Regions from separate parts of the Mycobacterium sp. NGS59 genome, predicted to be linked through region 2. Evidence: riboswitches for the same ligand, from Rfam matches in the RefSeq annotation. Region 2 holds a riboswitch; the other holds the start of a gene.

Region 1 (23,831 bases), on a different contig from region 2:
GTCGTGCGACGCGCTCGCGACCACCAGCAAAGAGGCGATCGACAAGGTCAACGCCTTCGTGGCCGCGTTCAACGCGGGAAAAAACACCGGCCCGACCGAAGGCCCGGCCATCGACGCACTCAACGCCAGCGCCACCGCGGTGGAGAACAGCTACAGCGACGCCCTGCCCGGCCAGATGCGCGACGCGTTCAACGCTTACAACGACGCCGCTCGCCAGGTGGCCAACGCGATCGGCACGCACGCCTCGACCGGCGAGTTCAACCGGCGGGTGGATCGGCTCAATGACACCAAGACCAAGGCACTGAAAATGTGCACGGGTTAGTCGTATGAACTCCGGTGGTGCCTGTGCGACGATAACGTCCATCGCGGTGGCGATCGCAAGCGCGGCGAAGCCGGCGCAGCGGGTCGCCACCATCCGGCTTTGTCGTGCGGTTGGTTGAGGGAGGTTTCACGGTGGTCGCGGCGGATCACGCCCCGAGCTACGCTCGCAAACTGGGCATCCAACCGGACCAGGTCGTCCAGGAGTGGGGCTGGGACGAGGACACCGACGACGACATCCGCGCCGACGTCGAGGATGCCTGCGGCAGCGAGTTGCTCGACGAGGACACCGACGAGGTCGTCGACGTCGTGCTGCTGTGGTACCGCAACGGTGACAGCGACCTGGTGGACATCCTGATGGACGCGATCAGCCCGCTCGCCGAAGACGGCGTGATCTGGGTGCTCACCCCTAAGACCGGCCGTCCCGGGCACGTGCTGCCCGCCGACATCGCCGAGGCGGCGCCGACCGCGGGCCTGATGCCGACGTCGTCGGTCAATTTGGGTAATTGGAGTGCGTCTCGTCTGGTTCAGCCGAAGTCGCGGACCGGGAAGCGTTGATGCTCGACGTCGGAGCCACCGCCCCCGACTTCACCCTGCGCGACCAGAACAACCAGCCCGTCGCGCTAAGCAGCTTCCGCGACAGCAAGAACGTGCTCTTGGTCTTCTTCCCGCTGGCCTTCACCGGAATCTGCCAGGGCGAGTTGGACGCGGTGCGCGACAACCTGCCCGAATTCGAGAACGACGACACCGCGGTGCTGGCCATCTCGGTGGGGCCGCCGCCGACCCACAAGATCTGGGCGGTGCAGAGCGGATTCACGTTTCCGGTGTTGTCGGACTTCTGGCCACATGGCGAGGTCAGCCAGGCCTACGGGGTGTTCAACGAACAGGCCGGCATCTCCAACCGCGGCACCTTCGTGGTCGACCGCTCGGGGATCATCCGGTTCGCCGAGATGAAGCAGCCCGGAGAGGCACGCGATCGGCGACTGTGGACGGATGCGCTGGCGGCGTTGTCGTTTTGAGTGCCGCGGGTGTGGGCGTGTAACCTGCGCCGGGGCATAGGGCGCGTAGCTCAGTGGTAGAGCTCTGGTTTTACACACCAGCGGTCGGCGGTTCGATACCGTCCGCGCCCACTTTCCGAGTCGCTCGAAAAGTCGGTCTGCACGAGACCTTCGATCAGGTTGGCTCCGACGCGCTTGCTCGCGGCTTCGCTTGTCCCAGGCAAGCGGATAGGACGGCTTCCCGCGCTTAATTGCGCTCAGCCGGAGGATGTCTCGCAAATCTGCCTCCGATAGCGACTCAGACACAAAGCTTTTCGGCGGGGCCGACTCTCAAGCGTCAGGGAGTTCTCTCGGTCGGCGCGGGCGCCGCACCGGCGGCTGACTGTGCCAGGCGCCACCGGCGCGGAACAATTCCGGTGGTCGGCCGCCGCGCGGGCTCGCTTTGGCCCGCTCACCGGTCGGCTCGACGTAGTTGTCCGGGTTCGCGACCGTCGGCGACGAAGTGGTAAGGCTGCGACGGAAATTGGCCGGATCGATCTCGGTTTGCCACAGCTCCTCGTACACGTTCTGCAGTTCCGACAGCGCGAACGTCTCGCCGACGAACGCCGTCGCCAAGTTGGTCTGCTCGAGCTGTTCAGCCGCCCGGTCTACCGCGTCGGACAGGATCCGGTGATGGTCGAAGGCCAGCGGGAGATTGCGCACCGCGTCGGTGACCGGCCATAAGCGGGCCGCGGCCGCATCGGTGCCGGCGCGCAACTCGCCCGGGTCCGGCGTCACCGCGAGGTACGCCACGGTGACCACATTGGTGCGCGGGTCGCGCCCGGGATCGCCGTAGGCGCCGAACTGCGCCAGGTGTTTGGGTGCGATCACACCGGTCTCTTCACGCAATTCCCGCCACGCCGCGTCGTCGAGAGTCTCGTCGGGCCGTTTGAACCCGCCGGGCAGCGCCCACATGCCGGCATACGGCTCGCCGCCACGCTGCACCAACAGCACGTGCAGACGGCCTTCCCGCATGGTCAGGATCACGATGTCGACAGTCACCGCGAAGGACGGGTAGGCCGAGGCGTCGTAGCCCTCCGGTGCGCGGTGCTCTGGTCTGTCCATGTGGGCATCGTAGGCAGATATTTGTCAGAATGACAATTAGCTGTTATAGTCATGCGGACAAATACCGGACGGACGAGGGGAGCGTCATGACAAATCACGCAGACACAGACGTAAACGAACTGCTTGCGCGGATCGCGAAATTGGAGGCCCTGCTTGCGCAGCAGTCGGCGGAAGAAGCCTCACGCGCGGACATCTGGTTCCTGCTGGACCGGTCCGGATCGATGAACACGATCGCCGAATACGTCGTGCAGGGCTACGACGAGTTCATCGCCGAGCAGCGCAAAGAGAAGGGCGAAGCGACGATGACGCTGGTCCAGTTCGACGGCGAGGACATTCACGACGTTCTTGTCGACGCCGAACCGCTCGACCGGGTCCAGTCAATCACCGGACGGTTCAGTCCCCGCGGGATGACGCCGCTACACGATGCGATCGCGCTGTTGCTGGACCGTGCCGAGGCGCACCTGAAGCGTGCAGGCGCCGATCCGGCCGATCAATTGGTGGTGATCTTCACCGACGGCCTTGAGAACGCCAGCCGGCGCTGGACCGCCCGGGCGATCAACAAACGCATCGCGGGGCTGCGGAAGGCCGGATGGACCTTCGTCTTCCTGGGTGCCAACCAGGACAGTTACGCCACCGGCTCGGCGATCGGCGTGGGTGCGGGCAACACGTCCAACTACACCGCCTCACCGACGGGCGTGCTGACCACCCATCGTGGGTTGAACCGGTCGGTGCGGGAATGGCGCGGCAAGTCCCGCAGTACCCGGCTCGCCGATGCCGACGACTTCTGGGGCGGAGTCAAGGAAGGTGAGGAAGAGGGCGCCCGTCGATAACAAACAAGAGGGGTCGCAAGGCGAGCGAGTCAGCGTGACCGGTCGAAAGTCAGGAGTTCATATGGCGACGTCTAATCCGTATCGCGAAGAGATCGAGCGGATTCTGCTCACTCACCAGCGCACGCGATACGCGAAAGTCCTTGATGGAATGAACCGAGGGCTCTCCGACGTCGAGATGTCACGTGAAGCTTCCGCTGCCGCAGAACCGTGCAATCCCGACAGCATCGGGTACGTGCGCAAGTTAGTGCGCCTCACGTTGGACGACGCCTTTGTCCCGGCGCCGTCCGACGCCGAAAGCCAGGCCGGCATTTATCGGGAACTGCTCAATTACTCACACTCGCCGGGGTTGCATCAGCACATCCTGACCCGTTTGAGGCAGCTTCAGCAGCGCGACCCGTCCATCAAACTGACCCCATTGGGTGACGTTCGTTTGGGTGCCAATGACGCCGCAAGGCCAAAGAAGCCAGAGCAGCGGTGTCCGGACTGCTTCGAAATCCACGCCGGGGAATGTTGGTGACGAACGCGGCGATGTCCCGGCCCGCCAATGTTTATCGCCGTGCTGGTTCGAGTCGCAGATTGTGCATGACAGCGCGAATCAGCTACGTGCAGGGAGGAATTCACATGAATAAAGTCGTCGAACGCCGTTTGGCGCTCTGGCCTGACTCGCGGACGCGCGCCAAGGCTGTGCAGCTTCTCTTTGTTAAAGGGTGGGAGCTACGGAAGGTGTTGGCGCTGTACCCAGATGAGGTAGTCAGGGAGGATCGAGGCGTCTTGCGTGGAGCTGCGCGCCGCGCGATCTGGGCGCACTACGCGCTGCTGCAGGAGGCCGTTGGTGAGCCCGACGTCGACCCTGAAGATGCTGCCGAAGTCAAGCGTCTGGTCGAAACGAAAGGGGTTGAGGTTGCTCGGTGTCGCACCGGCAGCCACCTGCCTGGATACGACACTTTCCCCGACCTAGCTTGGTACGAACGCCAGGCACCGCCAAGTTGGCCTATTGAGGCTGACGACGGGCGTCGCGCCCAGGTTGAGCGCGCAGAAATTCGCAGCGTCATGTGCCCACAGTGCTTCTGCATCCATGTTGGCGAATGCCCGTGACGGATGCTGAAAGCGGTTCGGTGAAACTGCTGGCGTGGTGAATGGCCATCGTATTTTGTCAAGCTTCCCTCAAAGCTTGCGCCATCGAACACCCGACGATTTCGGCCCCGACGCGGGTGACCACCCGTGTAATGCTCATCGGCACCTGATGCACAAACATGTGCGGGCGATATCGTGCTGGGGCATAGTGTCGCTGTGTATTTCGTAGGTTTGGACCTCGCCTGGGGTGCTGTCAGCCGCACCGGCATTGCGGTTGTTGACGACGCTGGCCAGCTGCAATTGCTCACCTCGGTGGTTACGGACGACGAAATCCTTTCTGCCGTAGCGCCTTACGTTGTCGGCGACTGCTTGGTGGCCATCGATGCGCCCTTGCTGGTCACTAACGAATTCGGCCGTCGACTGGCGGAGGCGGAATTAGACAAGCAGTTTCGGCCATTCCAGGCCGGCCCACGCCCGGCATATAAGTCGCACCCGGCCGGCATGTTCGATCCGCCTCGCGGCGCCGTGCTGACTCAAAAGCTGAAGCTCGACATCGATCCGATGTCGAGCGCGCCGCGACGCGCAATCGAGGTCTACCCACACCCCGCGATCGTGGTGCTGTTCAGGCTGGGATGCACATTGAAATTCAAGCGCGGTCGCGGTGCGAATGCCGCGGAGCGAACCATTGATCGGCGAAGCGAAATGCTCAGACTGATCGATCACATCGAGAGTCTGGCTAGCGCGCCGCTGCCGATGCAGGTAACCGGCCACAGCAGTTGGATGACTTTGCGTCGTTCGGTCGAGATGGCCACTCGGCCAATCCAATTGGATCGTGCGGAAGACCAGCTTGACTCGGTCATCTGCGCTTACGTGGCGATGCTCTGCACGTGCCGACCCGACCAAGTCGCCACCTTCGGCAATTTCCCCGACAATGGCTACATCGTCACGCCGGCTCTTCCGGCCGACTTGAAAGCCGACCGCCGACAGAGTCTGCGCGACGAAGCGGGCGAACCAGTGCTGCCAACTTGCCCCTGCGGATGTGGGCGGCCCGTCAGCAAACCCAACAAATTCGTCCCTGGTCACGATGCGAAGGCACTCCATCAACGAATCGCCCAGCAATGGGGGAATACTCTCGGCTTCATCGAATGGTTCGATGCGACATACGGATTCACTCCGCAATGAGCGACAGACAGCCGACGCCACGACATGAACGCGAGTCGGCACGTTCCTTGACGCCAGCGCTACGGCATCAAAGTCCACGGATCACGGTGCCGCCCGGGCGGTTCTGAGATCCAGGACCGGGCGCCGGCACGTACCGCAGCGTGCACCGCTCGTGCGATCCGGGCGCCGAATGTCGAGCGCGGTCCGCCGTATGCCTCCGCAGCCCCGTCCGTCGGGCAATGCACGACGATCGCGTCCGAGGCGGTGCCGGTGGCCCGTACCCCGGTCTCCTGCAAGGCCTGCACCTTCGCTTCGGTGGCGGTGGCCACCGCGTTGACCAGGGCGGCCGTCGACAGCCGTGCCGGCACCGCGACCACGATGTTGATCGTGCCCACCTGGTAGCCGTTGGTGAATGGTCGGTACTCGACGGACTGGTAGTCGGGGAACAGCGTCGTTTGCACGCCGGACGGTAATTCGCGGCGGAAGTCCCCGTCGGGCGCGGCCGCCCAGGCCGGGTTGGAGAGCCCGACCGTTGCGGAGGCATGCACTCCGCCGTCCGCGGCGAGGTGGTGGCGGGTCACGTCGACGGCGGTGAGCAACCCGCAGCCCGTCCCGACGAGGCCCAGCGCCGTACCGATCTCGGTGAGGTGACGGTCCGGATCGGTCCGGTCGTAATCCAGCGGGACGGTTGCGTTCACCACCCAGTCCCGGACGTCGATACCGCCGCCGAGCGGTCCGGAAGAGATGCACAGTCGAGGCTCGGCAAATTGCCACAGCAGGACCGGGATCTGCCGAGCTTGTTCCACCCGCGCCGTCAACTTGGGATGCATGGTCCCATCCTCGTGCGGGGGTGCAACGTCGCGAACGTCGGGCACCTCGTCGGATCTGCCCAGCACGACGTCAACACATCATCGGCCCACCGCGTGCGCATTTCGGACGGACGCTTGTCATAGTTGGCCGGTGGATGAGGCGCTCGTCGGGTTCGGCGCGGGCGTCGTCGTCGCAGTCTTGACCACACCCGTCGGAGTGTCAGGCGCAGTGTTTCTACTGCCATTGCAGATGAGCCTGCTCGGTGTGCCCAATCCCGCCGTGACCCCGACGAACCTTCTGTTCAACGTCATCTCCATCCCGGGAGCGCTGGCCCGGTATGCGCGGGTGGCGCCGCTGGGTAGTTCGCTGACCCGTTTGATGCTGCTCGGTACCCTGCCTGGTGTCGTCGTCGGCGCCGTGTTGCGGGTGTTGTTGGTTCCGGACCAGCAGACGTTCAGACTGTTCGCCGCCGCGCTGCTCTTCCCGTTAGGGGTGTGGCTGTGGCTGCAGCGCGCTTCGTCTCTACCCGTGCGCGCGCGCCCGGGGCCGTCGAACAATTTCGTCGTCACGCTCGCACTCGGTGTGGGCGTCGTCGGCGGCATCTACGGTATCGGCGGAGGCTCGTTGCTCAGCCCCATCCTGGTGGGCCGCGGCGCGCCCCTTGCCGAAGTTGCCCCGGCCGCACTGGTTTCGACGTTCGTCACGTCGATAGCGGGTGCCGCCACCTACGCCGTGTTGTCCGTGATCGCCCCGGGACACGACATCGCTCCCGACTGGACCCTCGGCATCGCCGCAGGCTTGGGTGGACTGCTGGGCGGGTACGCCGGTGCCCGGTTGCAACCGTGGGTATCCGAAGGTGCACTCCGACGTCTGTTGGGAACGTTGGCTGTCGGTGCAGCGGTGCTGTACGTCGTTCAAAGCTCCCGCTGAACCAAACGTGCAACTCTCCATATCGACCCTCCCGGTCGTACATTGACCAGATGGCAGACGCGGCAGACCGGGCCCAAGAGCTACGCCAGCGGCATTTTCAGTTGGAGCACAACCAACCTGTCACCGAGCGTGACGTCGAGCAGGCCGCGCAGCGGGCCGACGAAGCCCATGAGCGGGCCGCCCTCGCGCACCGCAAAACGGCCGAACGACACGACGAGTCGGCGCAGGTGCACGAACGAGTCGCGCAGGTCCACGAGGACGCCGCGTACGCCGGTGTGGGAGATCCCGACAAGCATCACGCGGCCGCCGAGCGGCACCGCCAGGCGGCCGCGGCCGACCGTGCAGCTGCGGCCGAGGACCGCCAGGCCGCGGACGAGGAATAACCCGGGACCCGACCGGGGTTGGGCTCGGGCCGCCGCTTAGCGCCCGTTGGTCCAAGGGGTGCAGCCATGCGTGATGAAGTGCCCGACCGCAGGCGCCGAGAGGTCCGCGGTCAGCGTTTGCCCCGTCCCCACGCTGTCTCCGGTGAGAAACGTCCAGTCGCCGGTCCACGTGCTGAACGTGCACTGCTGCACCGCGGGATCGCGCACCTCGACGCGGGCGGTGTAGACGCCGTGCGGAACCTGCCCGGGCACCGCGTACGTGCCCGGTCCGAACGTCGCATCTGCTTCGGCAACCGGACAGCCGATGAGGCCGAACAGCAGTAGGGACATCGCTGTCGGCGCCAGAATCCGCATCACCCAACGATAAGTTCCCGCAACCGGTCCCGCAGCGCGGGATCAGCGCTGGTGCAGCGGCAAGCGCAGCGCGCCTCATTTCAGGAATGACTCATCTCGTCGGCGTTTGCCGACCGCAAAGGCGGGTATCGCAGGCCCGACGAAGGAGCGCCCCGTGAGTTATCTGGACAGTGCAAAAAACCAAGTGCTGAGCGCAGTCAGCAAGGTTGTCGACATGCAGCAACCCAAAGCGACGGCGCAGACGGTGACCATCGCGGCACCCGTCGAACGTGTCGAACACTTCTGGCGTGACACCGACCAGCTGTCCGTCGTGCTCGGTGACATCGCGGACGTCGAACCCGGGGGAGAAGATCGCTACCGCTGGCGTCTGCAGGACCAGCCGGACGTCAGCTGGGAATCCCGGCTGGTCGTCGAGCCCGGCCGGATCCGCTACGTCGGTACCGCCGACGACAACGAACTCGTGGTGAGCTGGCAAGCCGCGCCACGGGATCTGGGCACCGAGGTCACGCTGCGAGTCAAGACGCCGGCGCCGGGCCTGCTGTCCGGGGCGGCGGCATACAAGGTCCTCTACCGGGTGCGCGCCCTGCTGCAGACCGGCGAGGTGCCGACCCTCCAGTCCAACCCCAGCGCGCGGAACTCCGCGCGGTAAGGAAAGGTTCATCGTGCGCGCACTGTGCTGGAACGGCGTCAACGACCTGTCGGTGGAGACGGTCGACGATCCCAAGATCCTCAACCCACACGACGTGATCGTCCAGGTCCGGCTGACGACCACATGCGGCTCGGACCTGCATTTCATCGACGGCTACCTGCCCGGCATGCGCCAGGGCGACGTCTTCGGCCACGAATTCATGGGAGTGGTGGTCGAGACGGGCTCGGAGGTGCGCGACACCAAAGTGGGTGAGCGGGTGGTGGTGCCGTCGTTCATCGCCTGCGACAGATGCTGGTACTGCGAGCACGAGTTGTATGCCTGCTGCGACACCACCAACCCGAACGCCGAACTGCAACAGCCGCTGCTCGGCTACCCGTCGGGCGGAATCTATGGCTACACGCACCCGTTCGGCGGTTACGCCGGTTCGCATGCCCAGTACGTGCGGGTGCCGTTCGGCGACGCGAACTGCTTTGCCATCCCCGGGGACATCACCGACGAGCAGGCGCTGTTCCTGTCCGACGCCGTCCCTACCGGTTTCATGGGCGCGGACTTCTGCGACATCTCCGGCGGTGACACCGTCGCGGTCTTCGGCGCCGGGGGAGTGGGTCTGATGGCGGCCCGCAGTGCGCTGCTGCTCGGCGCCGACCGGGCGATCGTGATCGACCGGATCCCGGAACGACTCCAATTGGCGCGCAACGGATTCGAACTGGAGACCATCGACTACACCGCCGTGGACAGCGTGCACGAGACGCTGCGGGAGATGACCGGTGGGCGGGGTCCGGATGCGTGCATCGACGCGGTCGGCATGGAAGGACACGGCACCGGGGTCCAGCAGCTCTACGACAAGGCCAAGCAACTGCTGCGGCTGGAGACCGACCGCGCCACCGCCTTGCGGCAGGCGATCCTGGCCTGCCGCAAGGGTGGGGTGGTCTCGGTGCTCGGGGTGTACGGAGTGACCGACAAGTTCCCGATGGGTGTGCTGACCAACAAGGGCCTGACCCTGAAGACCTCGCAGCAACACGGCCAGCGCTACATCGCTCGGTTGTTCGACTACGTCGAACAGGGTGATCTGGATCCCGCCAAGCTGATCACCCATGACCTGCCCCTCGAAGAAGGGGTGCGCGCCTACGACCTGTTCAAGAACAAAGAGGACAACTGCATCCGGGTGGCGATGCGGCCGTAGGGGGTTAGAGCGCTACGCAGCGGGCATAGCTGGTGGCATGACAATCGAGGCTGACGACGTCCGGCGCCTGCTCGACGCCGAGGACGCAGACGCTGCACTGGTTCTCATCGAAGGTCGGGTCGAAGTGAAGACACCGGCCGAACTGGAATCGCCGGATTACCGCGGCGCGTTGCAGGTCGCGACGCGCGCCGAGGTGCTGCAGGGCGTGGGCGATGCGGAGTTGTCGGACCGCGAACTCGCTGAGCGGGCTGAGGAACTCGACACGGCGGTGCGCAACTTGGGCGGCTGACAGGGGGGTTGCCTGTTCGCCGGCGCGTTGCTGAGATCAGGGCATGACTCAGCAGGAACCACTGAGCCACTCGAAGAGTTCGTGTCGCTGGATCGGTACGGCAATCGGGCGTTCCTGCATGGCCGCGTATGACTTCATCGTGGTCGGAGCCGGATCGGCCGGGTGCGCGGTCGCCGGACGCCTCGCCGATGAATCCTCGGCGACCGTGCTGCTCATCGAGGCCGGCGGCTCGGACCGGAAGCTGACAGTGCGTGCGCCCCTGGCGTTTCCGCGGCAGATGGGCACCGCACTGGACTGGGCGTACGAAACCGAGCCGGAGCCGGCGTGCGCGGACCGGCGCATCCAGCAACCCCGCGGCCGGGTGCTCGGTGGCACCAGCGCGATGAACGCGATGTTGTGGGTCAAGGGCAGCGACCTCGACTACGACGGGTGGCAACTTCCGGGCTGGACGTGGGACGACGTGGCGCCGGTCTTCGCTCGCATCGAGCACGGGCCGATGCGCGTCACCCGGGTGACCGAGCCCGACGAAGTGTCCCGCCGGTTTGTCGCTGCGGCGCGGGCGGCGGGCGTCGCCGCGGATGACGACGTGAGCGGACCGGGTCTCGACGGGGCGACCATCAGCCCGGTCACCATCTACAACGGGCAGCGCTGGACGACGGCACGGGCATATCTGCGGGGGCAGCGGAATCTGAGTATCGCGAAGAAGGCCACCGTCCTTCGGTTGATCATCCGCAACGGACGCGCGGTCGGTGTCGAGTTCCGTTGCAATCGGCGAGTGCAGCAGGTTTTCGCCGATCAAGAGGTCGTGCTGAGCGCGGGGGCATTCGGCACCCCGCAATTGCTGCAACTTTCGGGCATCGGACCCGCCGATCACCTGCGTGCCGTCGGGATCACACCACAGGTGGACAGCCCGAACGTCGGGCAAGGCCTGTCCGACCATCCCAACATGTTCGGCATTTGGCGGCTGGCCCCCGGATATATCGGGCTGGCCGACGCGGCCAATCCAAAGTGGTTGCTGCAGTGGCTGTTACACCGGACAGGCAAGCTGTCGAGCAACGGGTGCGAGGCGGTCGCCCACATCCGGTCCATGCCCGATCTGCCGGCCTGCGACTTTCAGTTGGTGATCACCCCGGGCGACGCGCTGGCCGACATCAAGACCGCCGCCTTCCCGCCGTCGTTGACGGTGATCCACTCCTACTGGACCCCGCAGAGCCGCGGCAGCGTGCTGATCCGCTCCGCCGATCCGGACCGGCCGCCGGCTATCCGGCTCAACCTGCTCCGCGAGCGCGCTGACATGGAGGCGATGATCCGGGCGGTGCAGCGGTCGCGGGAGATCGTCTCCACCGAGCCGCTCGCCTCCGCCGTCGACCGGGAGGTGTTACCCGGACCGGCCGCGGACCTCGAAGCGTGCATCAGACAGACCGTGATCACCACCGCGCACCCGGCCTGCAGCGTCGCGATGGGTTCTGAGCCCGACAGCGCGCTCGACGAGCAGTTGCGGGTGCGGGGTGTGGCGGGGTTACGGGTCGCCGATGCGTCAGCGCTGCCGCGGATTCCGCGGGCCAACACCAACGCGCCGTCGATCATGATCGGTGAACGGTGTGCCGATTTTCTGCTCGCCCCCGCTTGATGTCTTGGACGCGTCTGACGCGGTGTGGCAAGGTCGTGGGCGTGAGCGACCTCTCTGGCTCTCAGAGCAACAGGCAGACCTCGGGGCCGCCGGTGCGGCCGTTGTCGGCCGACCAGCAACCGGCGACGAAGGCGGACCTCTACGCGGCGGTGGACGCCATGCGCGCCGACATGCGTCAGCTGCTCGAGCAGATCAGCACGCTGATCAAGGACGCGCAGAAGTAGGTGAAGCCGTTTCGCATCGACGTGCCCGACGACGTCCTGGAGGATCTGCAGTCGCGGCTGGCGCGCACCAGATGGCCGGACGCCGAATGCGTGGACGACTGGAGCCAGGGCGTCCCGTTGCGCTACACCCGCGACCTGGCCGCCTACTGGGCCGCTGACTACGACTGGCGCGTCCGGGAGGCGGCGCTGAACCGGTTCGACCAGTTCGTCGACCAGTTCGACGGTCTGGACATTCATTTCATCCATCAGCGCTCGCCTCACGATGATGCTTTCCCGTTGGTGATCACCCACGGCTGGCCGGGCTCGGTCGTGGAGTTCCACAAGGTGATCGAGCCGCTGACCGATCCCACCGCGCACGGCGGCCGCGCCGAGGACGCCTTCCACGTGGTGTGCCCGTCGCTGCCGGGGTACGGCTTCTCCGGGAAGCCGGGCCGCACGGGCTGGGGCGTGCAGAAGATCGCGCAGGTGTGGGAGGAGCTGATGGGTCGCCTGGGCTATGACCGTTACGGCGCCCAAGGCGGCGACTGGGGCGCGGCGGTCACCACCCAGATCGGCCGCAACGGCGGGAACTGCGCGGGGATCCATCTGAACATGCCGCTCGGCACGCCGACGAAGGAAACGCTGGCCAACCCGACACCGGAGGAGCAGGCGGCGATGGCCGCGCTTGCCGAGCACCGCAAATCGGGGACCGGCTATTCCAAGCAGCAGTCCACCCGACCGCAAACGCTGGGCTACGGGCTGGTGGATTCGCCGGTGGGCCAACTCGCCTGGATTGTCGAGAAGTTCTGGGCGTGGATGGACTGCGACGGACACCCCGAGAACGTGTTGACGCGGGATGAGTTGCTGGACAACGTGATGATGTATTGGGTGACCGGCAGCGGCGCGTCCTCGGCGCGGCTGTACTGGGAGAGCTACAAAGTGTGGGGGGACAATTCGCGGGTCGAATTGCCTACGGGCGTAGCGGCTTTCCCGAAAGAAGTGCTGCGCGCGCCGCGCTCGTGGTGTGAGCCGAACTTCAACCTGACGCACTGGACGACGATGCCGCGCGGCGGGCATTTCGCCGCGTTCGAACAGCCGGAGTTGTTCGTCGAAGACCTCCGGAAGTTCTTCGCGACGGTGCGCTGACGGGATCAGACGATCCTGCGACCCCGTCGCGCCCGAGATCTCATGTCCCACAGATACAGCTCGTATCCCAGGATCCAGACGCGGTGCGGGATCAGCCGGTCGGCCAACCGCAGCGCCGCCAGCAGCCATTCGAATCGCCGCTGTTGAGATTCCGACCAGTCCAGCCGCATCATCGCCCGGAACTCCGGCGCCAGGAATCCCGTCGTCGCGAACAGATTGAACGGTCCGGCCAGCATCCGCACCGGCCACGGCATGAACGCCATCGAAGCCACCCCGCGCAGGTGCTCGCGCACCGGCGGGTCGATGCGCAGTTCGTCGAGGGAACGCTTCCAGTATTCGTCGAACGCGACCCGGTCGGCGGGCCACATGCGCTCGGGCACCTGCAGTGTGGTGGCCAGCCGCTTGGCGTCCTGGAACACCACGTCCGAGCTCGCGTCGTCGAGCGGGCCGTGCAGGTACTCGTGCTGCTCGACGAAATAGCGGTACAGACAGGCGGCGACCCACAGCTGCAACTTCGGGTCGAAGGCGTTGTAGGACACCGGGCTGGACGCCGTTGAACGAACCTGCCGGTGCGCGGTGTCCACGGCGTCGCGGATCAGCTTGCGGTCGGATTCGGTCCCGATGGTCGCCACGGCGAGGTAGGTGCCGGTGGTACGCGCCCGTTTGAACGGGTGCTTGTAGACATTGCCGCTGTCCACCGGGCTTTCCAGCACGCCGTAGCCGACACCCGGCAACGACAACTGCATGATGACGTTCGCGGCGGGCAGCAACGTCGCCGCCGGGTTCAACAGGTCGGCGACCCTGGTTACGGGCCGCTTCATCGCGGATCCTTACCCATGAGTCGAGTACATCATGTTCGGGTGGTTGGTGCGCCGAGAATCTCGGCGCGGCGGAGGGTAGAGCGAGTCATAGCGGGCGCTTGTTGAGGCATGGCTGATCTGATCGCTGCGCTCTAGCCGCGCCGGCCGGGTCGTGTGAGACGCTGCCGAGGTGTTCGTGTCACCGAATTCGGCTCGAAGCGTCGGCGTGTTGACCGGTTTTCTGGCCGATCTGGCGGTGGGCGACCCGCGGCGGGGACACCCGGTGGCGCTGTTCGGCACGGCCGCTGCGAACCTGGAACGGCTCACTTACCGCGACGCGCGGGCAGCCGGGGCAGTGCATGTCGGGGTGCTGGTGGGCGCGGCGGTGTTACTGGGCGTGGTGCTGCAGCGCAGGACCGGCCCGGTCGCGGCGACCGCGGTGGCTACCTGGGTTTCCCTGGGTGGATCTTCGTTGGCGCACACCGGTTCTCGGATGGCAGATCTGCTGGAGTCCGGTGACATGGCGTCCGCGCGCGCGTTGCTTCCCTCGTTGTGCGGTCGCGATCCGGCTGTGCTGGACCGGGACGGTCTGGCCCGCGCGGCGCTGGAATCGGTGGCCGAGAACACTTCCGACGCGCAGGTTGCGCCGCTGCTGTGGGCGGCGGTCGGCGGCGCACCGGCGGTGCTGGGTTGTCGCGCGGCGAACACTCTGGACGCGATGATCGGCTACCGCTCACCGCGGTACATCCGATTCGGTTGGGCCGCAGCCCGATTGGACGACATCGTCAACGTCGTGGGCGCCCGGGTGACGGCCGGATCAGTGATGATCTGCGCGCCCTTGGTAGGCGGATCTGCGCTCGGTGCGTTGCGCGCCTGGCGGCGCGACGCCGCCAGCCATCCCAGTCCGAACGCCGGCGTCGTCGAGGCGGCGTTCGCCGGTGCGCTGGGGGTGCGGCTGGGCGGACCCACCCAGTACCACCACGAGCTGCAGATCCGGCCGGCACTGGGCAACGGCCGCCCACCCACCGTGGCCGACCTGCGCCGCGCGGTGACCCTGTCGCGGGCAGTGCAGGCGGTGGCCACCCTGGTCGGGGTCGGCGTTGCCGCGCTCATCCACCCCCGAGTGGCGGGATGGGGAGAGCGCGCAGCAATGAGCCGATCCCATTGGTCAGCAACGAGATTCCGGTGACACTGGGTTGGCCCCAGTTGAGCGTGAGTCCCGGATCCGGCGACGGCACGAACGGGTAGGCGTTCGGCATGGCCGAGGGCGGAAGCAACCCGGCCCACACCAGGTTGGCCTGCACGCCTTGCGCGGTGCCCTGCAGCAGATAGGTGCCGACGGCGAACGGATCGATTAGCGGAAACAGGCTCGCCGGGGTGGGGAGATCCGCGTATTCGGAGTGCATTCCGCCGATGTCGCCGTAGCCGAGATCTACCAGTACCCGCAGATTCGGCTGGATCAGGTTGAGCAGCGGCTGCGGCAAGTTCAGCGGCCTCAGCAGCGGTAGGTCCTGGCTGGGAATCAGGTAATACGTTGTGCTGCCGGTGGACCCGGGGGAAACCGGGGCGACGATCGCCGACGCGACCTGTGCCGGCGTCAGGTATTCGTATGCGGGCGTGGGGCTCAAGTGCCCGTAGTACAGGCCGGCGATGGCGTTGGCGGACGCCAGCAGGTTCAGCGGGTAGCGCGGGAAGTGGGCGAAGCCGTCGTACTGGATGGTGTAGATGTCGGTGGGGTAGGCCAGGTTCGGCGTCGCTCCGCCGAAGGTCTGGTTGAAGCCCGGAATGTACAGACCGGTGAAGCGTTCGTAGAGACCACCGTTGGGATTGTTGGGGTTGCCGGCCAGGACGAACCTCAGATCGGCCGGGTTGGGTGCCGGTATGGAACCGTCGGCGATGCCGTTGAGGTAATTGGTCACGACGGTGGCGCTTTGGGAAAAGCCGAACACGATGGTCTGGGTGCCCGGCGGTTGAGCGGCGATGGCCTGCCGCAATATCTCGACACCGCGCGCGATCGACGTGTCGAAGGTGAGGCTGCTCAGCCCGGTCAGGGGCCACCCCTGCTCCGGGGTGGTCAAACCCGTCGGGATGGCGGTGGGAGCAATGGGCGCGATGTAGGTGTGGTAGATGTTCATCACGTAAGCGGGATTCGGAACCGGGTTGCCGGTGCCGCCCATGATCAGGGTGTTCACGCCTGCGAATGCCGAAATCGCTTCCGGCGCAACACTATTGAGTGCCGATGCGTTCCATGCCTCGGCGGCCAGGTAGGAGCCGGCCGCCGTGCTCAAGGTTCGGACGAACAGTTGGTGCACCCTGGCGATCTCAGCGCTGAGCGTCTGATACTCCTGGCCGAACTCGGCGAACAGTGCCGCGACCCGGGTCGACACCTCGTCGGCGGCGGCGGCAATTAATCCGGTGGTGGGACTGGCGACGGCCCCCTGCACCTCCGCCAGTGACGATTGAATCCTCGCCAGATTCATTGCAGCCGAACGCAAGAGGTCGGGTTCGACGGTCAGCGCTGACACATGCCCTCCTGTTTCTCGGCGCACTCCGACTCGTCCGGCGCCCAGGTGCTGGGCATCAGTGGCTCGCGCGGACCGCCACCGAACGCGTCACCGGTGAGCGTGGCCAGCCCCGCGGCTTCACCACCGGCCGTCCGCCGGGTGGCTCCCACGAACCCCAGCGGACCTGCGCCGCGATCGGAGCTGACGGCGGCGTCGGGGTCGGAAACGGGCTCGAGGTCCATGTATTCGTAGCCGCGACCCTTCACGTCGACCTTGGCACGCCGCTTACGGCGTTCCCGCGCTTTGTCCGCTGCGGAAGCCGCTGCCGCGGCCGGGGCCGCCGCGACGTCCGGCTGCGAAGCCCTCTTCTTGACCACAGTTCGGGTGCCGGCCGGGGAATCCATCCTGCCCGTGCCGCTGAGATACGGAAACTGCCCGGGACCCGCGCCCGGCGGTGGCGATGCGCTCGCAACGCTCGATGCGATCGGAGCCGCAGCCGGTACCGGGGCGGCCGGCGCGACAACCTGCGCCGGTACGGCCGGGCTCGAAACGGCCACCGTCGCAACCGGACCCGGCACGGTGGCGGGGTTCGCGGCAAGCACGTCGGTGGGACCCGGAACTGATTCCATGCCCGCATGCACATGCAGGGCTACCTCGGCGATACCCAGCGCGCCACCGGTGCCGAGGAGGGTGGGGCCGACCAGCAGCGGACTCAGTCCGGCCGCCAGCAGTGGGAAGGTGACCAGAAACTGGATGACCTGGATGGACAGGTCGTAGCCGATCGCCACACCACCGAAGGCGTAGGCCGCGAGCAGCAACAGCGGGTTGTCACCGGCCGCATTGAGCAGTCCCTGCATCAGCGCGGGATAGCCGCTCACCGGCGACGACAGGTCGGCGATCTTGGTGACGAACCACGTCATCGGGTCGGTGCCCGGGGGGACGCTGAAGATATACGAGACCAGGTCGCCACTGTCGCCGCCGACGGTGTTGAAGACTCGCTCCACGGCGGCAAGGAAATCTGTGATCGTCGAAAAAGGATCTCCGGCTGCTGCGGCCGGTTCTGCTTTGACGATCTGTGGTGCCGCGGTCGCGTCCGGCGACGCGGCCACCGCCGCAGCCGAGACCCCTTCATAGGCGCGCTCATGGTGGTGGCGGCCTGAATCCACATTCGCACGTAATCGGCCTCGTTCAGCGTGATCGGGATGGTGTTGATCCCGAAGAAGTTCGTCGCCACCAATACGCTGTGGACGGCATGGTTGGCTGCCAACTCGCCCAGCGTAGGCATGGCGGCCAGGGCCGCGGTGTAGGCGGTAGCCGCGGCCTCGTGCCGGGCGGCGGTCGCGGCGCTGTCCGCGCCGGCCTGCACCAGCCAGGCCAGGTAGGGCGCGTGGGCGGCCACATACGACTCGGCGCTCTGGCCCTCCCAGGCGCCGCCGCGCACCCCGCTCAACAGCGCGGTCAACTCGTCGGCCACTTGGGCGTACTCGGTGCTCAGCGTGCTCCACGCCGCGGCCGCAGCCAAGAGTGGACCCGGCCCCGGACCGCTCGACAGCAACGTCGAGTGCAGCTCCGGCGGGGAACCCATCCAGACCGTCATCGGCGGCTAGGCCGAGCGCTGGACCGACCGCAGGCGTGCCGCATCATGAGGCACCAGCTCTCTCCGGGGTGCTCCGCCCCGGGTTAGCAGGATGCGATGACGTGAGTGTCCTGGCTCTCGGATCACCGCTCGCCTCGCCTTCCAGCCAATGGCCGTGGCTTGTGAGGGTCGCTCCCCGATGACAGTGGCGGGACCGCGCCGGATTCGCACCGGCTTCCTGCATCATCATCGCCGTACAGGCGACATTGTCGCACTTGAGTCGGCCGGCGGATCGCACTTCGCAGAATCAAAGTCACCCCCGCAGAGCACCTGTTCCCCCGACCATAAACCTGGCGGGAGAGCTAGGCGGGCAATTTGCCACAATCCTGCGAATAATTTGCATGTAGTTAGCCGCCGCTCGGTGCTGGTGTTCGGCGTAGCAGTATTGCCCGGGTCGGCAGCACGAGCGTTGCGACGGAGGAAAAGCGTGCGACGAGACAGCCCAGCGGGACCCGGGCGCCCCCCGGCGATCCTGCGGTCGGCTCGGACGACACTTGTCGCGTGCGCGCTACTGGCGGCGATCAGCGCACTGGCCGGCATGGCACCACTGTTCGTCGTCGTAGAGGTGAGCCGGCGTCTCCTCGCGGGGAACACCGACGTCTGGCCGATCGTCGTGGTGGCGGTCATCGCGCTGGCGGCAAAGCAATTGGGTGTCCTGGCCGCCGGGGTGATGACACATCTGGCCGACATCCGGGTGTCGTTCCGGATCCGTCGGGAGTTGCTGGCCAAGTTGAGCCGGGTGCCGCTTGGCTGGTTCGGCGAGCGCAACTCCGGGATCGTCAAGAAGGCCGTCGAGGACGACGTCGCGGCCCTGCATCGGCTCGTGGCCCATTCGATCGTGGAAGTCAGTGCGGCGGCGGTGCCGCCCGTAGTGGCCTTCGGGTACCTGTTCGTCCTGGACTGGCGGATGGCGCTGGCGACGCTGCTGCCGGTGTGCGCCGGGCTGGCGGCGTATCAGCGCGCGGCGGCCAGTGCGGGAACCAAGTATCCGGAGTACATGGACTGGTTGAGGCGGCTCAACAGCGCGGCCGTGGAGTTCGTGAACGGCATCGGCGTGGTGAAAGCCTTCGGCACGCCGGGCGCGGCAAGTCGTCGGTTCCAGGAAGTGTCCCGCGCGTTCGCACACTTCTTCCTCGACTGGGCCAAATCCACCAGCGTGGCCAGCGTCACGGCGGAAATCCTGCTGTCGCCGCCCAGCATCCTGCTCGCGGTCGCGACGACCGGCGGGATCTTGACCGCCAACGGCGACCTCCCGCTGCAGAACTTCATCGCATTCGCCGTCTTCGGCACCGTCATCACGTCGAACTGGATGACGTTGCTGATGTCGATACACCCGTTGGTCACCGGGTTGCAGGTGTCCCGCGAAATCCGGGAACTGCTTGGGACTGCGGAACTTCCGGTGCCGGACCGCCCGGCCGAACTCGATCCCGCGACACCGGGCCCGGTGGTGCGGCTGCGCGGGGTGCGCGTCACCTACGGCGACACGGTCGCCTTGGCCGGGATCGATCTCTGTCTGGAGCGCGGCACGATCACCGCGCTGGTGGGCCCGTCCGGTTCCGGAAAGTCCACCCTGGCCAAGCTGTTGCCGCGGTTCGACGATCCGTGCGAAGGGGCGGTCGAGCTGTACGGGGTCGACCTGCGCCGGATCGACCCCGCGACGTTGTATCGGCACGTCGCGTTTGTCTTTCAGGACCCACACCTGTTGTCGGCCATGAGTATTCGCGACAATATCCGGCTGGGCCGTCCCGACGCCGACGAGCAAGCCGTGCGGGAAGCCGCCCGCCGGGCGCAGATCTTGTCCAGGATCGAGACGTTGCCACGCGGATTCGATTCGGTGGTCGGCGAGGACGCTGCGCTCTCGGGTGGTGAACGGCAGCGCGTCTGTATCGCCCGCGCGATCCTGGCCGACCGCCCGATCCTGGTCCTCGACGAAGCCACCGCCAGCGCCGACCCGGAAAACGAGGCCCGGATCCAAGACGCGCTGAGCGCGGTCGCCGCGGACCGGACGGTGCTGGTGATCGCGCACCGGCTCAGCACCGTCCGAGGCGCCGACACCATCGTCGTCCTCGCCGGCGGCCGCATTGCCGAAACCGGTAGGCACCCGGAATTGTTGGGGCACAACGGAATCTATGCACAACTGTGGAGACGGGAACGCGAGGCAGAACGTGGTGTCGCCGAGCAGTTGGAGGCATGGCGATGAGCACGATCATCCGTTACCTGTTCGACCTGCTCGATGACCGCGGCCGCCGGCAGCTGCGCACCATGCTCGTCGTGCAAGCCGTGCAGGGAGTGCTGCAAGGTCTGGGTTTCCTGTTCGTGGTTCCGTTGCTCGGCGTCCTCTTCGAACGACCGGTGCGGGGGGGTGATCTGTGGTTCTGGATCGCGGCGATCTGCGTGACCGTGGTCGCCCATCACGGGTTGCTGGCCTGGAGCACTTCGCTGGGCTATCGCGTCGGCACCGACGTGCTGACCAATTTCCACGATCGGATCGGAAATCATCTGGCCGCCTTGCCGATCGGCTGGTTCGGCGCCGACCGGACCGGGCCGATCGGGCGTCTGGTCGCCAAGGATGCGACGGATCTCGCGGATTTCCCGGCGCACCTGCTGCGATATCTGGTCGTCGGCGTGAGTGCGCCGGTCACGCTGATTCTAGGTAGTTACCTGAGCGACTGGCGGATCGGGTTGGCATTGACGCTCGGTGCGGTGCTGTGTGTGCTGTCGTTGCGGATGTTCACGTCGGTCGTGCACCGCAACGACGACCAGTACGAGCACGACATCGGCGTCACCGCGTCCCGGATCGTCGAATACGCCCGGCTGCAACCCACGCTGCGCGCCTACGGCGTGTTGAGCCACCGCGAACTCGGCACGATCGAGGATTCCCTTGTCCGGCAACAACGCTCGCAATCCCGGCTCACGATCCGCGGAGCGTGGGGTCTGATCGGGTGCTTCGGCACCATGCAACTGGTCGTCACCGCGGTGGTGGCGCTGACTGTTGTTCTGACGCTGCGCGGCGACGTGGCCCTGCCCACCATGATCGGTCTGCTGATTATCACCCTGCGGATGATCGACCCGTTGTCTCAGCTCGGCGATCTTGCCGGCCATGTCCAGGTCACCGCCGACGCGATCGTCCGGGTGCGCGACTTGCTGACGGTGCGGCCGCTGCCCGAACCCGAGCAAGGTGCGGCACCTGCCGGCACCGGCATCGAATTGCGGGACGTCCGTTTCGGTTACGACGGTGTCGAGGTGATTCGCGGTGTGAACGCCCGCATTCCCGCCGGCAGCCTCACCGCGATCGTCGGGCCGTCCGGGGCCGGAAAGACCACGCTGCTGCGGTTGATCGGCCGCTTCTTCGACGTCGACGACGGCGGCATTTCGATCGGCGGCTGCGACGTGCGTGAACTGGGCACCGGTACGGTTGCCCACCTGACCGCACACGTCTTCGAAGACGCCTACCTCTTCGACGCCAGCATCGCCGACAACCTGCGGATGGCCGATCCGGAAGCCGGCGCGGCCGAGTTGGATCGCGTGGCGGCGATCGCGCGCCTGGACGAGGTGATCCTGCGGCTGCCCGGTGGCTGGGAGGCGCGCGTCGGCGAGGCGGGATCGGCACTGTCGGGCGGGGAACGCCAGCGGGTGGCTCTGGCGCGTGCGCTGCTGAAGAGCGCGCCCATCGTGCTGCTGGACGAGGCCACTGCCGCGCTCGACGCGGTCAACGAAGCCGCGGTCGCGGCGGCGATCCGGGAATTGGCTCGGGACCGGACAATCGTCGTTGTCGCACACCGGCTTTCGACGGTGATGGACGCCGACCAGATCCTGGTCCTCGAAGACGGGCGCATCACCGCGCGCGGCCGCCACGAGGAGTTGCTGTCCGCCGGCGGCACCTATGCCCGGTTCTGGGCGCAACGATTGCGCGCCCGCGGTTGGCAACTAACGCGGTGAGAGCCGGAACAGGTTGAACTTGTAAGTGTCGACCATCGCAGGCATCAGCCGGGCCAGGACCGGCATCCCGTAACGCCGTAGCGGGGGCCAGGTTTGGGCGACGGCCGGCTGGGGTTTGGCCAGTGTTCGCGTGTCGAGCAGTTCGAGACCCTCGATGTCGCCGGGGTCGTCACAGATCCATTGCAGCCGCGCCTTCACCTGCGCCAGCGACTTGTTGCGGTCCTGGTTGCCGACCATGCGTTCGCCCGCGGTGTCGAAAGCCAACTGCGCGCCCGGAAACCGTTGGGACAGTTCGGCAACAGCGCGACGCACCTCGTCGCCGTCGAGGTAGATCAACACGGCCTCGCTCAGGAACAGATAGGGTCCCGCAGCGGCGGCGACCGTGTCGAACCAGTCACTGTCGAGTACCGAACCGGCCAGCATCCGGTAGCGGTCGCTGTCGCGAAAAAACTTGCGGCGCAACGCGATGCTGTCGGGAAGGTCGATGTCGAACCAGTGGACGCTGCCGTTGTCGAGGCGGTCGAATCTGGTGTTCAGCCCGGTGCCCAGTTCGACGACGGTGCCCGCCGGGTGCTCGCGCAGGAATTGGGCCACCCAACCGTCGAAGATCGAGGATCGATACACCGATCCGGACAGCGACGATCCGCCGAATCCGCTGAAGTCGTAGTCGATCGCGGCGACCAGTTCGCGCGCCCGCTGGTCACCGAGCACCGGACGACGCGACGCCGCGTCGCACGCTCGCGCGTACAGCGGAATCAGCAGTGTCTCTTGGACGTCGCCCAGGTCGGGAGCGGTCTTACTCATCGCGCCGCCTTCCGTGAACGTTTCGTCGCGCCTACCGGAGGCTACCGCCCAGGGCGTGTCCGAGGAGGTCGAGGAACCCCGCGGCGGCACCGATCGGACCGATGCCGATGGCGGGGATCTCGATTCTGCCGCCGGCGAAGTCGTCGGGTGGGAAGAAGTCCAAATCCAGTCCCAGGGCGTTGAAAGCTGAGCCGCCGGTCCCGTGATACAGCGGTCCGCCGGGACCGTCGACTACCTGGCCGGGGCTGAACAATCCGCCGAAGGCGACGCTGAGGCCGCTGAGCTTTTCGGCACCGGCGGAGCCGCTTTCGACGAACGGGTTGAAGATCGGCGCCAGCGGGTCGAGGTTGAGGGTGGCGCCGTTGAAGAAGGCGTTGACGACGCCGGCGGGTGTGTCGATCAAGTGGCCGAGGGCGGCGGTCGCGTTGCCGTTGGTGAGGTCGGCGAAGATGCTGCCCGCGCTGTTCCACAGCGCCACACCCGGGCTGACGAACGGGCTGACCGCGCCGAGCAGCACACCGCTGAACGGGGACGAGGCGAAATTGAGCACGGTCGAGAGCAACAGACCGTCCGGACCCGACGGGATGTAGCCGTCGCCGAGCAGCCCGGTGTACACCTGGACGTGCGCATCGTCGACCGGGACGATTTCCGGGGGTATGACGGTCCCGTTGGTAGCGGTCGTGACGCCGCCCAGGGTGTGGCGGATGACCGCCTCCGCGACGTTCTGGGGTGAGCCGACCAAGAAGACCGATTGGGCCGCGGTCGTCAGGTTGCCGAAGAACGCCGCGGGGTTGGTCGTCAGCTGCCGCAACCCGGTCGCGGCACCGCCGGCGAAGGTACCCAGGCTCTCCCGGGATGCGTCGACCAGTGTCAAGGCATTTCGAGCAGTGGTGGTGAACGTCTGTCGCCACGGCGCGAGCGGGTCGATGCCGGCGACGGCCGCGGCGTTGGCGGCTTCGGCCGCGGCGTAGCTGCCGGCGCTCGCGCCGAGCAAGCTGACGAACTCGCTGTGGAAGGCTTGCGCCGTAACGCTGACGGCCTGAAACTCCCGGCCGAAGCTGCCGAACAAGGAAGAGATCGCCACCG
Region 2 (7,465 bases):
TGCGCGGCGGCCAGACGCGCCGTCAACGCCTCCACCGCGGCGCTGGCGCCGGCCAATCCCTCGGGAACCACTCGCAACGTCATGACGCCCACCCCTCCGCTCAATTTCTCCAATTATCGGGGGATACATCCCCTTTGCGTGCGCTTACGGCAGTTTGCTTCCGATTCCTTTGTCTGCCTCCCAGATGCTGGGCATCAGCGGGACAGCCGTTCCCTCACCCCCGTGCGTGACCAACCCTACGGCTTCGGCGCCGCGTTTGGGGCCGACGCCGGCAAATCCCAGCGTCCCCGCGCCCTTCTCGGAAACGCCCACGGTGCTGAACGCGTCGTCATCCAAGTCGGCGTACTCGTAACCGCGGCCGAGCATTTCGGCCTTCGAGCGCCGCCGCTTGCGTGCAGGCGCGAACTCCTCCGGCGCGGGGGCGGGCGCCGGGATCTCGGCACTGTCGGGTTCGGCCGCCGGCTTCCGGGCGCGACCGCTGGCCACCCGCTTGGCCGTCGAACCCAGGTCGCCTACCAGGTAGTCGAACGCATTCAGGTGCGCACCCACCCCAGTGCCGGTCGTCGTCGGCGGCGCGGCGGTCGGTGGCGGCGTTCCCGGCGTCGGGGCCGACGCGGTCACCTCGACGGGCGACGGTGCCGGGCTCGGCGTGGAAGGCGAAGGGCTCGCCGCGAGCGCGGCCAGCGCGGGTGCGCCAGGTACACCGGTCACCGGCGGCGCAGGCGCCGCCGCCAGCGCCAGCAGCCCTTTGACGCCGATCGGCGCCAGTACCGCACCGGCGGCCAGCGGCACCAACGGGGTGGTCAGCAACGGCACCAGGGTCAACGTCAGCGCGAGAGTGCTTTCCAGCGTCGTCTTGAGCAATGCGATGGTGTCGGTGATCACCGTGCCGAAGATCTCGACGGTGACGAACATGATGGTGAAGCCGATGGTCAACGGGTTGCCCGAAGCGAACGCGGCAGCGAGATCGAGTGCGACAAAAGAGAACATCTGCGACAGCAGGACCACATAGGTGCCGATGTCCATCGGGTAGCCGATGGCGAACGCGATGTTGAGCGGACTGAAATAGGTCAGCGGATTACCCAGGATGATGAGGTAGGGGTTGAATCCCCCGAACATCTCCTGGAAGAACGGGATGGTGGTCGTCGAATCGATGAACGGCTGAATGACGTTGTCGTAGAACGATGTATATATCTGCCACGCCCACTGCTGGAACTGCTGCAGCGGATCCGCCGCCGCTTCCGCGGTGGCCGGCGCCTCGGATTTCACGACCTGCGGGGCCGGTCCGGAAGGCGGTATGCCTGCCAGCGCCGCGGCGGAGACGGCCTCGTAGGTGCCCATCACGGTCGCGGCTTGGATCCACATCCGCGCGTAGTCGGCTTCGTTGAGCGCGATAGGGATGGTGTTGATGCCGAAGAAATTGGTCGCCGTCAGCACGCCGTGCGCGACGTGGTTGGCAGCCAGTTCGACCAGAGTCGGCATCGTCGCCAGTGCCGACGCATAGGCCGCGACCGCGGCTTCCTGGCGAGCCGCGAACATAGCGGAATCTGCCGAGGCTTGCCGCAGCCACGCGAGATACGGCACGTGAGCGGCTGCGTACGCTGCCGCGGTCGGACCTGCCCAGGCGCCGGCCTGGACACCGCCGAGCAGGGCGGACAACTCGTCGGCGACCTCGGCGTAGGTGACGCTCAGCGAAGTCCATTCGGCCGCGGACGCCTGCAGTGGGCCTGGCCCGGGGCCACTGCTCAGCAGCGCCGAATGCAGTTCCGGCGGCGAAGCCAGCCAGATCGGGGCGGTCATCGACGGTTCCTTTGGTGCGGCGGGATGCCCGCCGCCATCCTCGGAACGTCCAGTCCCGGAACGATTGTGTTCCAGCAAAGACCGTCCGCCCACTCCACGAGGCGCCGGGCGCCGGACACGACGCGTCCGGCGCAGCTGGCAGGTCTTCGGACTCACAGGCACACACCGACTGATCGATGTACCTACTGGCCGTCGCTTCCCAGCCCGGACTGTGGGCCAGTGCGCCTGACGGCGGTCGTTCCTGCATACCGCTGCGGGACAGTCCCGGATTCCCACCGGGTTCCCTCTCGGGGCGAACCTGGATAAGCGTTCGGCCCCTCGACGCCGGCGACGGTCACGATGTCACCAGCAAACCAGTTGCGGGCTCAAGGTTACTCGACACCGCCGCCTTCGGACCAGTCGTCAAGCAGTGGTCAGGAGCACATTCGGTGACAGTGGCATGCTCGTGCTGATGTCAGGTCTGCTGGTGGCGGGTACGACGAGTGACGCCGGAAAAAGCACCGTCACCGCGGGATTGTGCCGCGCGTTGACCCGACGCGGGGTGCGGGTGGCGCCGTTCAAGGCGCAGAACATGTCCAACAACTCGATGGTCTGCACCGGCCCGGACGGTGCGGGTGCGGAGATCGGCCGGGCGCAATGGGTGCAGGCCCTGGCGGCGCGGGTCACGCCCGAGCCGGCGATGAACCCCGTCCTGCTCAAGCCGGGTAGCGATCACCGCAGCCACGTGGTGTTGCTGGGGCAGCCCTGGGGTGCGCTGGAGTCGTCGGACTGGTTGCAAGGACGGCGCGCGCTGGCCGAGGCGGCGCACCGGGCCTTCGACGACCTCGCCGGCCGCTACGACGTCGTCATTGCCGAAGGTGCCGGCAGTCCGGCCGAAATCAACTTGCGCGCAGGCGATTACGTCAACATGGGGTTGGCCCGGCACGCGGGGCTGCCGACCCTCGTGGTCGGCGACATCGACCACGGCGGCGTGTTCGCGGCGTTCCTGGGCACCGTCGCGCTGCTGTCCGCCCAGGACCAGGCGCTGGTCGCGGGGTTCGCGGTGAACAAGTTCCGCGGCGACCTCGACCTGCTGGCGCCGGGGCTGCGGGATCTGGAACGGGTCACCGGGCGCAGGGTGTACGGCACCGTGCCGTGGCATCCCGACCTGTGGCTGGACTCCGAAGACGCACTCGACCTGGCGGGCCGACGCGCGTCGGGTCCGGCGGCGTGCCGCGTGGCCGTCGTGCGACTACCCCGAATCAGCAACTTCACCGACGTGGACGCGCTGGGCCTGGAGCCCGGATTGGATATCGTGTTCGTCTCCGACGGCCGTGCTCTGGGCGATGCGGACCTGATCGTGCTGCCGGGCACCCGCTCGACGGTTGCCGATCTGGCGTGGCTGCGGGACAGGGGCCTGGACCGGGCGGTGTCAGCGCACGCGGCGGCGGGTAAGCCCGTGCTCGGCATCTGCGGCGGTTTCCAGATGCTGGGACGGGTGATCCGCGACCCGGACGGCGTCGAAGGTCCACCGGCAACCGAGGTCGCGGGGCTGGGTCTGCTCGACGTGGAGACCACGTTCGACGCCCGCAAAGTGCTGCGACGGCCGCAAGGCGAGGCGCTGGGCGTGGCCGCGTCCGGATACGAGATTCACCACGGCAGGATCACCCGCGGCGCGGATGTGGCGGAGTTCCTCGGCGGTGCGCGTGACGCACAGGTGTTCGGCACGATGTGGCACGGCGCCCTGGAAGACGACCACCTGCGCGCGGCGTTCCTGCGCGAAGCGCTGGGCCTCGACCCGTCGGGCATGTGCTTTTCGGCCGCCCGCGAGCGCCGTCTCGACCTGCTCGGCGATCTCGTCGAACGCCACCTCGACGTCGACGCCGTCCTCGAACTCGCCCGGCACGGCTGCCCGCCGGGGCTGCCCTTCCTCCCGCCGGGAGCGCCGTGAGGTCCCGCAGCGCTAGAACACGTTCTAATGTGTCAAACCATGGGATTTCTCAAGCCCCAACTTCCGGAAGTCGACTTCGCCGAATGGAGCAAGGGCACCCGTAGCGAGCGGATCCGCCCGATGGCCCGGCACTGGGCCGAGGTCGGCTTCGGCACGCCGGTCGTGCTGCACCTGTTCTATGTGGTCAAGATCCTGCTCTATATCTTGGTCGGCTGGCTGATCGTGTTGAGCACCAAAGGAATTGACGGGTTCACCAATGTCCGCGCCTGGTACGCCGAACCCATCGTCTTCGAGAAGATCGTGCTGTACACGATGCTGTTCGAGGTGGTCGGATTGGGCTGCGGCTTCGGGCCGCTGAACAACCGGTTCTTCCCGCCGCTGGGCTCGATCCTGTACTGGCTGCGGTTCGGCACCATCCGCCTGCCACCGTGGCCGGACCGCGTTCCGCTGACTTTCGGCACCAAACGCAAGCCGCTGGACGTCGCGCTGTACGCGCTGCTGCTGCTGTTGTTGGTCACCGCGTTGTTCACCGACGGCAGCGGACCGATACCGGAGGTGGGCAGCAAGGTCGGGCTGCTGCCGACGTGGCAGATCGTGGCGATCCTGCTGGTGCTGGGCGCGTGCGGGTTGCGCGACAAGGTGATCTTCCTGGCCGCCCGCGGCGAGGTGTACGGGTCGCTGACGGTGACCTTCCTGTTCGGCGGTGTCGACATGATCGTCGCCGCCAAGCTGGTGTTCCTGGTGATCTGGATGGGCGCGGCCACGTCCAAGCTCAACAAGCACTTCCCGTTCGTCATCTCCACGATGATGTCCAACAACCCGCTGATCCGGACCCGTTGGCTCAAGCGGCGCTTCTTCGAGAAGTTTCCCGACGACCTGCGGCCCGGACGTTTGTCGCGCATGTTGGCCCACGCCAGCACGTTCATCGAGATGTTCGTGCCGGTGGCGCTGTTCTTCGCCGAGGGAGGCTGGCAACTCAAAGTCGCCGCCATCGCCATGGGGATCTTCCACTTGGGGATCCTGTCCGCGATCCCGATGGGTGTCCCGCTGGAGTGGAACGTCTTCATGATCTTCGGGGTGCTGACGCTGTTCGTCGGCCATCCGACGCTCGGTCTCGATGATGTCAGACACCCTGTCCTGGTGGCGCTTCTGTTCGCCGTGCTGGTGGGGACCGTGATCGCCGGAAACCTGTTCCCGCGCAAGATCTCCTTCCTGCCGGGGATGCGGTACTACGCCGGGAACTGGGACACCACGTTGTGGTGCATCAAACCTTCGGCGAGCGACAAGATTTCGCGCGGCATCGTCGCGATCGCCAGCATGCCGCAGGCTCAGCTGGAGCGGTTCTACGGCAGTCCGGAGGCCGCGCAGATCCCGATCTACATGGGATATGCGTTCCGCGGCTTCAACACGCACGGCCGCGCGCTGTTCACCTTGGCGCACCGCGCGATGGCCGGGCAGAACGAGGAGGACTACGTCATCACCGACGGGGAACGGATCTGCAGCACCGCGATCGGCTGGAACTTCGGCGACGGCCATATGCACAACGAGCAGCTGATCCAGGCGATGCAGCGACGCTGCCAGTTCGAGCCCGGCGAGGTGCGGGTGGTGCTGCTCGACGCGCAGCCGATCCACCGGCAGACCCAGCGTTATCGGTTATACGACGCTGCCACAGGCGAATTCGAGCGCGGCTACGTCCGGGTCGCCGACATGGTGACCCGCCAGCCCTGGGCCGACGACGTGCCGGTCCAGGTGCTGTTCGAGCCGCCCGAGCCGCGCGAGTCGCCCGAGCCGCGCGAGTCGCCCGAGTAGCGCGAGCAGACGCAGAATCGCATGTTTCGCCCCGGCGGAACGCGATTCTGCGTCTGCTCGCGCAAGGAACTAGAGCCCCGCGCGGACCTGTTTGGCGGCGGCCACCATGTGCTCCAGCGACGCGGTCACCTCGTCCACATTGCGGGTCTTGAGCCCGCAGTCGGGATTGACCCAAAGGCGCCGCGAGGGAACGGCTTTGAGCGCCTCCCGCAACGACTCGGCCAGCTCCGAAGTGCTCGGCACCCGCGGTGAATGGATGTCGTAGACCCCCGGCCCGACGCTGTTGGAGAAGCCGATCGCGTTGAGATCGTCGAGCACCTCCATGTGCGAGCGGGCCGCTTCGATCGAGGTGACGTCGGCGTCCAGGTCGGCGATCGCGCCGATCACTTCGCCGAACTCCGAATAGCACAGGTGGGTGTGAATCTGGGTCGAGTCGGCGACACCGGAGGTGGCCAACCGGAAAGCTCCCACCGCCCACGTCAGATACTCGTCCTGCTCGGCGCGGCGCAACGGCAGCAGCTCCCGCAGCGCCGGCTCGTCGACCTGGATCACCGCGATCCCGGCCGACTGCAGGTCCACCGTCTCGTCCCGAATCGCCAGTGCCACTTGGATTGCGGTGTCGGCCAGCGGCTGGTCGTCACGGACGAACGACCACGCCAGGATGGTCACCGGACCGGTCAGCATCCCCTTCACCGGCTTGTCGGTCAGCGACTGCGCATAGCTGATCCAGTCGACCGTCATCGGCTGCGGCCGGGACACGTCGCCGTAGAGGATAGGCGGACGGACACACCGGCTGCCGTAGGACTGCACCCAGCCGTTCTGGGTGGCGAAAAAGCCGTCCAGTTGCTCGGCGAAGTACTGCACCATGTCGTTGCGCTCGGGCTCCCCGTGTACCAGCACATCGAGCCCGAGTTGCTCCTGCAGCTTGACGACGTCGGCGATCTCGGCCTTCATCCGGCGCTCGTATTCGTCCTGGTCGATCTCGCCGGCGCGCAACGCCGCCCGGGCGACCCTGATCGCCGAAGTCTGCGGGTAGGAGCCGATCGTCGTGGTGGGCAGGGCCGGCAGATGCAGCCGCGCCTCCTGGCTGGCGCGACGCTCGGCCGGGTCACCGCGATGCGCGCCGGAGGCCACGATCGAATCGATCCGGGCCCGGACCTCGGCGTTGTGCAGCCGCGGATCGCGCTTGCGGTCGGCCACCGCGGCGTTGGATGCCGCGATTTCGTCGGCGACCGTCTCGCGCCCGTCGCGCAGCGCGCGGGCCAACACGACCACTTCATCCACTTTCTCGCGGCCGAAAGCCAGCCAGCTGCGCAGGTTCTCGTCCAGCCCGGTCTCCGGTTTGAGCGAGTACGGCACGTGCATGGTCGAGCACGACGTCGAAACCGCCACTGCCGCAGCCGAATTGCGCAAAGTCGTCAACTTGCCCAGCGCCGCTTCCAGGTCGGTGCGCCAGATGTTGCGTCCGTCCACGACACCGGCCACCACCGTCTTGCCGGCCAGATCCGGAACGGCCGCGACCGCTGTGCCCGCACCGGCGACCAGGTCGATACCGATCGCCTCAACCTGGGTGCGGGCCAGGCCCGCCAGGGCGGCACCCGGGTCGCCGAAATAGGTGGCGACATGAATGGCGGGTCGATTGCTTGCCGCGCACAACGCGGTGTAGACGGCCTCGGCCAGCGCGGGTGCGTCGGGGGAGATATCGGTGACCAGGGCGGGCTCGTCGAGTTGGACCCACCGAGCACCGCCGTCGGCGATCAGCGACAGCAGCTCGGTGTAGACCGGCAGCAATTCCTCGAGGCGCTCGATCGGTGCGCCGCCGCCGTCCACGGACTTGGCCAGCAGCAGGAACGTCACCGGCCCGATGACCACGGGACGGGCGGGAATCCCCAGGGCCTGAGCCTCTTTGAGCTCCGAGAGCACCTT

Evidence for each region. Region 2 has a riboswitch for cobalamin ahead of AC5Y46_RS00010 (PPE domain-containing protein). Riboswitches for the same ligand answer to the same signal wherever they lie in the genome.
Region 1: it holds a riboswitch for cobalamin, as region 2 does, so the genes downstream of both, AC5Y46_RS05840 (PPE family protein) here and AC5Y46_RS00010 (PPE domain-containing protein) in region 2, are expected to answer to the same signal.

What each region holds. Positions count from the first base shown of each region.
Region 1 covers NZ_JCALCN010000003.1:162,271-186,101, reverse strand. The annotation lists gene AC5Y46_RS05950 (Rv2240c family protein) at 1-322, shown strand, start outside; gene AC5Y46_RS05945 (DUF3052 domain-containing protein) at 454-876, shown strand; gene AC5Y46_RS05940 (peroxiredoxin) at 876-1,337, shown strand; tRNA gene AC5Y46_RS05935 (tRNA-Val) at 1,377-1,448, shown strand; gene AC5Y46_RS05930 (NUDIX hydrolase) at 1,647-2,420, opposite strand; gene AC5Y46_RS05925 (vWA domain-containing protein) at 2,507-3,250, shown strand; gene AC5Y46_RS05920 (hypothetical protein) at 3,312-3,767, shown strand; gene AC5Y46_RS05915 (hypothetical protein) at 3,872-4,345, shown strand; gene AC5Y46_RS05910 (DUF429 domain-containing protein) at 4,541-5,506, shown strand; gene AC5Y46_RS05905 (adenosylcobinamide amidohydrolase) at 5,566-6,315, opposite strand; gene AC5Y46_RS05900 (TSUP family transporter) at 6,446-7,225, shown strand; gene AC5Y46_RS05895 (hypothetical protein) at 7,276-7,608, shown strand; gene AC5Y46_RS05890 (hypothetical protein) at 7,645-7,962, opposite strand; gene AC5Y46_RS05885 (SRPBCC family protein) at 8,117-8,611, shown strand; gene AC5Y46_RS05880 (zinc-dependent alcohol dehydrogenase) at 8,625-9,794, shown strand; gene AC5Y46_RS05875 (hypothetical protein) at 9,832-10,083, shown strand; gene AC5Y46_RS05870 (GMC family oxidoreductase) at 10,202-11,713, shown strand; gene AC5Y46_RS05865 (hypothetical protein) at 11,755-11,937, shown strand; gene AC5Y46_RS05860 (epoxide hydrolase family protein) at 11,938-13,062, shown strand; gene AC5Y46_RS05855 (oxygenase MpaB family protein) at 13,068-13,883, opposite strand; gene AC5Y46_RS05850 (cobalamin biosynthesis protein) at 14,053-15,051, shown strand; gene AC5Y46_RS05845 (PE-PPE domain-containing protein) at 14,972-16,387, opposite strand; partial or broken gene AC5Y46_RS05840 (PPE family protein) at 16,375-17,963, opposite strand; cobalamin riboswitch at 18,047-18,226, opposite strand; gene AC5Y46_RS05835 (ABC transporter ATP-binding protein) at 18,430-20,202, shown strand; gene AC5Y46_RS05830 (ABC transporter ATP-binding protein) at 20,199-21,941, shown strand; gene AC5Y46_RS05825 (class I SAM-dependent methyltransferase) at 21,930-22,745, opposite strand; gene gjpA (outer membrane porin GjpA) at 22,777-23,831, opposite strand, start outside.
Region 2 covers NZ_JCALCN010000001.1:134-7,598, forward strand. The annotation lists partial or broken gene AC5Y46_RS00005 (PE family protein) at 1-83, opposite strand, end outside; gene AC5Y46_RS00010 (PPE domain-containing protein) at 145-1,800, opposite strand; cobalamin riboswitch at 1,921-2,144, opposite strand; gene AC5Y46_RS00015 (cobyric acid synthase) at 2,252-3,730, shown strand; gene AC5Y46_RS00020 (DUF3556 domain-containing protein) at 3,770-5,539, shown strand; gene metE (5-methyltetrahydropteroyltriglutamate--homocysteine S-methyltransferase) at 5,609-7,465, opposite strand, start outside.